Regions from separate parts of the Pedococcus sp. P2_E2 genome, predicted to be linked through region 1. Evidence: predicted binding sites of a transcription regulator. Region 1 holds the regulator's gene; the other holds the start of a gene.
The links. Region 1 encodes Rex, which represses fermentation and respiration genes when NADH is low (regulators of the CRP and FNR family bind a similar motif). Its sites were predicted from a motif close to CTTGTGAANNNNTTCACAAG; they were not measured.
Positions count from the first base shown of each region.

Region 1 (2,450 bases):
CCCGGGCGACGTCGTCGAGGTCGGGGAGCCGCTGGTCGAGCCGGTTGAGCTCGCCCGCGACGACGTCGGCGGCGTGCGACCGCAGCGCCGCCACGGTCGGTGCGACGGTCTCCGCCGCCCGCGAGGTGAGGTATGCCGCGACCTCACCGATGACGAGGTCCGCCACCTCGCGCACCTGGGGCGGGGTCTGGCCTCCGGAGAGCTCCTCCCCCAGCGCACCCAGCCCGGCGAGGGTGACCCCACTCAGGGAGGCGACCTCGGGGGCGACGTCGTGGGGAAGGGCGAGGTCGACGTAGGCCTGCGGGCGCCCGGCGCGGGCCACCTGGGCATCGCCGGCGGTGGCGAGGTCGACGACCACGCCGGTCGACCCGGTGCAGGAGATGACGACGTCGGCGCCGGCCAGGGCAGCCGCCAGGTCGTCGAGGGGGCGAGCCGTGCCGCCGGTGCGCTCGGCGAGCCGAAGCGCCTTGGCCAGCGTCCGGTTGACGATCGTGAGCCCAGCGGCGCCGCGGCGCGAGACGGTCGTGGCGGCCAGCGAGCTCATGCCTCCGGCGCCCACGACGAGGACCTTGAGCCCGGCCAGGGACCCGAGCTCGCGTTCCGCGCGGGCCAGGCCGGCCTCGACGAGGGAGACGCTCACGGCGTCGATCCCGGTCTCGGTGTGGGCGCGCTTGCCGACGCGCAGGGCCTGCTGGAAGAGGGTGTTGAGGGCGGGGCCGGCGTGGCCGTACTTCTGCGACTCGCGCAGGGCAGAGCGCATCTGGCCGAGGATCTGGGCCTCACCGACCGCCATCGAGTCCAGGCCACAGGCGACCGTGAACGCGTGCGCGATCGCGCGGTCCTCGTAGTGCACGTAGAGGTGCTCGCGCAGCTCGTCGCGACCCACGCCGGTGACCTCGGTGAGCGCGTCCGAGATGTCGGTGACCGCACCGTGGAAGGTCATCGACTCGGCATAGACCTCGGTGCGGTTGCACGTGGACACGACGATCGCCTCGGAGAGGTTCTCGCGGCCGGTGAGGCCGGCGGAGAGCGCGCGGCGGCGGTCGGCGTCGAGCGACATCGCCTCGAGGAGGGGCAGCGGCGCGGTGTGGTGGGACAGGCCCAGGATGACCAGGCTCATCGGCTGACCGCCTGGGCCACGTGGTCGAGCGAGCCGGCCGAGACCTGGTCGAGCGCGCCCTCGGCGGCCAGCGCCCTGCGCTGCTCGTGGAAGGCGAGGATCTGCAGCTCGGTCGAGAGGTCGACCTTGCGGACGTCGACGTCGTCGGGCACGACGAGCACGCACGGGGCGAAGTTGAGGATCGAGCGCACCCCGACTGCCACGAGCTGGTCCGCCACGTCCTGCGCCGACGCGGCGGGCGTCGCGATGACGCCGATCGCCAGGCCCTGGTCGGCCACCAGCGACGCGAGGGCGCCCATCGGCTGCACGGTGATCCCGGCTATCTCCTGCCCCAGCAGGGCGGAGTCCTGGTCGAGCAGGGCGACGACGCGGAACCCGCGCGTGGCGAAGCCGCTGTAGGCCGCGAGCGCGTGGCCCAGGTTTCCCATCCCGATGATGGCGACCGGCCAGTCCTGGGTGAGGCCGAGCTCGCGGGAGATCTGGTAGGCGAGGTGGTCGACCTCGTAGCCGACCCCGCGCACGCCGTAGGACCCGAGGTGGGACAGGTCCTTGCGGAGTTTTGCACTGCGGACGCCCGCGGCGGAGGCCAGCTCCTCGGAGGACACCGACGTGATCCCGCGCTCCGCGAAGCCGGTCAGGGCTCGGAGGTACTCGGGTAGCCGTGCGACCGTGGCGTCGGGAATACCCCGACGGGCGCTCGGGTCGGCAGACACAGTCTCTTCCGGCTCCTTCTCATCACGGGCAGTCCGCGCCTGGCTGGAGCGGATGGGAGCCCGGCCAGATTACGCTTTTGTGAACGGATGCACAAAGTCACAAGCGTCCGTCTCAGGACCCGCGTGATCCACGTCACTTCGTGCTCGTGAGCGCGCTCCTCAGCCGGGTCTCGTCGACCCGCCAGTAGTCGTGCTGGCCCCCGTCCACGAAGGTGACGGGGATCTGCTCCCAGTACTGCTCGTTGAGTGCCGGGTCGTCCTCGATCGACAGCTCCACCCAACCCACCCCGAGGTCGGCGGCCACGCGCTCGATGACGGCCCGCGCCTCATCGCACAGGTGGCACCCCGGTTTGCTGACCAGGGTGATGCGCACCTCGGCGGGCGTGGGGGTTGCGGACACACCCCGAGCGTATGCCGCGTGGGCCCAACGGCCGCTTCCCGCCGCCGCTCGCGGTAGCGGGCGCCTCACCCGCCCCACGGGGCTCGCTGGACACCGCGGCATACCGAGATGTGTCGCAGGTCTCCTGACAATCTGGCAGATATCGGGGAAACTGTCCGATCAAGGAGGCCCCGATCCGGATTCGTGCACCACGCAGCGCCGCGAGACGACTCGCGGT
Region 1 covers NZ_JBFUEM010000008.1:135,875-138,324, reverse strand. Annotated here, with positions in the region: gene AC1DWR_RS17585 (glutamyl-tRNA reductase) at 1-1,120, opposite strand, end outside; gene AC1DWR_RS17580 (redox-sensing transcriptional repressor Rex) at 1,117-1,833, opposite strand; gene AC1DWR_RS17575 (glutaredoxin family protein) at 1,967-2,233, opposite strand.

Region 2 (2,450 bases), on a different contig from region 1:
CATCCTTGCGGTGCGGCCCAATCCTAGGGGCGCCGCCAGAGAATGCACGCCGGGTCATGCGTCCGGCGCCATCTTGGACAGGGCGGTGATCAGGCGGTCGCTCGCGTCGCCGCCGTGCGGCTCGGCGAGGTTGGCCATCACCTTCAGGAGGAACTTCATCAAGGTGGTGCGGGGCAGCCCGTACTTGGTGGCCAGACGCATGATCTCGGGGTTGCCGATCATCTTCGCGAAGTAGCGGCCGAGCGTGTAGTAGCCGCCCAGCGCGTCAGCCATGACCTTGGGGTAGGACTGGAGGACGCGCTCGCGCTGGGCGTCGGTGCCGCGCGCGAACGCCTGCGCGATCACCTCGGCGGCCAGGCGCCCGGACTCCATCGCGTAGGCGATGCCCTCGCCGTTGAACGGGTTGACCATGCCGCCGGCGTCACCGACGAGCAGCAGCCCGTTGTCGTAGTGCGGCTGCCGGTTGAAGCCCATCGGCAAGGCTGCGCCGCGGATCGGGCCGACCATCGTCGCGTCGTTGTAGGTCCAGTCCTCGGGCATCGTCGCGACCCAACGACGCATGACGTCCTTGTAGTCGGTCTTGCCGAAGGCGCTGGAGGTGTTAAGGATCCCGAGGCCGACGTTGGAGGTCCCGTCGCCGACGCCGAAGATCCAGCCGTACCCGGGCAGCAGCACCTTCTTGCCGTTGTCGTCGGTGGACCACAGCTCGAGCCAGGACTCGAGGTAGTCGTCGTCGTGGCGGGGGCTCGTGTAGTAGGTGCGCACGGCCACGCCCATCGGACGGTCCTCGCGCTTCTCGCGGCCCATCGACAGGGACAACCTCGAGGAGTTGCCATCGGCAGCGACGACCAGCGGCGCGGCATACCGGAGCTCGGGGCCGGTCGACCGGCCCTTCTCGTCGACCGCCTTGGCGGTCACGCCCACGATCGCGCCCTTGGAGTCGAGAATGGGACCGGTCACGTTCGTGGACTCGCGCAGCCGCGCACCGTGCTTCACCGCGTGCTTGGCGAGGATGTCGTCGAAGTCCTGCCGCGTGCGCACCAGGCCGTAGGGCGGGAAGCTCGCGAGGTCGGGCCAGGGCAGGGACAGCCGCATGCCGCCGCCGATGATCCGCAGGCCGTGGTTCTTGATCCAGCCGTCGTCCTCGGGCGTGGGGATGCCGAGGGTGATCAGCTCCTTCACGGCGCGCGGAGTGAGCCCGTCGCCACACACCTTCTCGCGGGGGAAGCTCGTCTTCTCGAGGACGAGGACGTCGAGCCCCGCCATGGCGAGGTATGCCGCGGTGGCCGACCCCGCAGGACCGGCACCGACGACGATGACGTCGGCCGTCTCCGTGGGAGCCCCGCTCGCAGAGATGCCTCCGGCGGCCTCGCTGATGGTGTCTGTCACGCCTGCCTCACCCGCTTGTGAACGTCTTCACGAACTTCAACTGCGGAGTCTATTCCCGACCCGCCGTCCGGTCACCAGTAAGGCGACCCTTACCCCTCGCCCGTCACGCCGGCTTCGTCGCTCGGTGCAGCGCGACGATGCCGCCCGTCAGGTTGCGCCAGCCGACCTCGCTCCACCCGGCCGCGGCGATGCGCTCCCCCAGCTCGCGCTGCGCGGGCCAGGCCTGGATCGACTCGGCCAGGTAGACGTAGGACTCGGGGTTGCTGCTGACCTTGCGCGCGATGGGGGGCAGCGACCGCATGAGGTACTCGCTGTAGACCTTGCGGAACGCGCCGTTGACCGGCTGGCTGAACTCGCAGACCACGAGCCTGCCACCGGGCCTGGTCACCCGCAGGAACTCCGCCAGCGCCCCCTCGACCCCTGAGACGTTGCGCAGGCCGAACGACATCGTCACCGCGTCGAAGCTGTTGTCCGCGAAGGGAAGCCGCATCGCGTCGGCCGCCGTGAAGCCCAGGTCGGGACGCCGCCGGTTGCCCACCCTCAGCATGCCGAGGGAGAAGTCGGCCGGCACGACGTTGACACCGTGGTCGGCGAACGGCTCGCTGCTCGTGCCCGTGCCCGCGGCGATGTCCAGCACGGTCTCGCCGGGCTGGGCGGCCACCGCCTTGAGGACTGCCCGTCGCCACAGCCGGTCCTGGCCCAGGGAGAGGACGTCGTTGGTGAGGTCGTACTTGCCGGCCACGTCGTCGAACATCGCGGCGACGTCGCGGGGATCCTTGTCGAGGCTGGCGCGGGTCATGGTCGCCATCCTCCCATCCGGCCCGGCGCCCTCTCCCCGCGGCTGCTGTCGCCCATCCCGCGCGGGCTCACGCCCACCTCCCGCCGGGTGGAGGTGGGTGCGCCGTAGGCTTTCCCCGACATGACCAGCCTTCCCACGCCCCAGCCTGCGAGCCGACCCCACGGCTCGCCCGTGGTCGCCCGAACCGTGGCACTGCACGACCCCGGCATGCTGCTCTCCCTCCTGCCCGACCGCGTCGACCCGACCGAGCTGTTCAGCTGGG
Region 2 covers NZ_JBFUEM010000002.1:15,932-18,381, reverse strand. Annotated here, with positions in the region: gene AC1DWR_RS05650 (geranylgeranyl reductase family protein) at 55-1,389, opposite strand; gene AC1DWR_RS05645 (demethylmenaquinone methyltransferase) at 1,493-2,188, opposite strand; gene AC1DWR_RS05640 (isochorismate synthase) at 2,309-2,450, shown strand, end outside.
Region 2: a site for Rex is predicted at 1,404-1,423, ahead of AC1DWR_RS05650 (geranylgeranyl reductase family protein). Genes of this name have one in related genera too.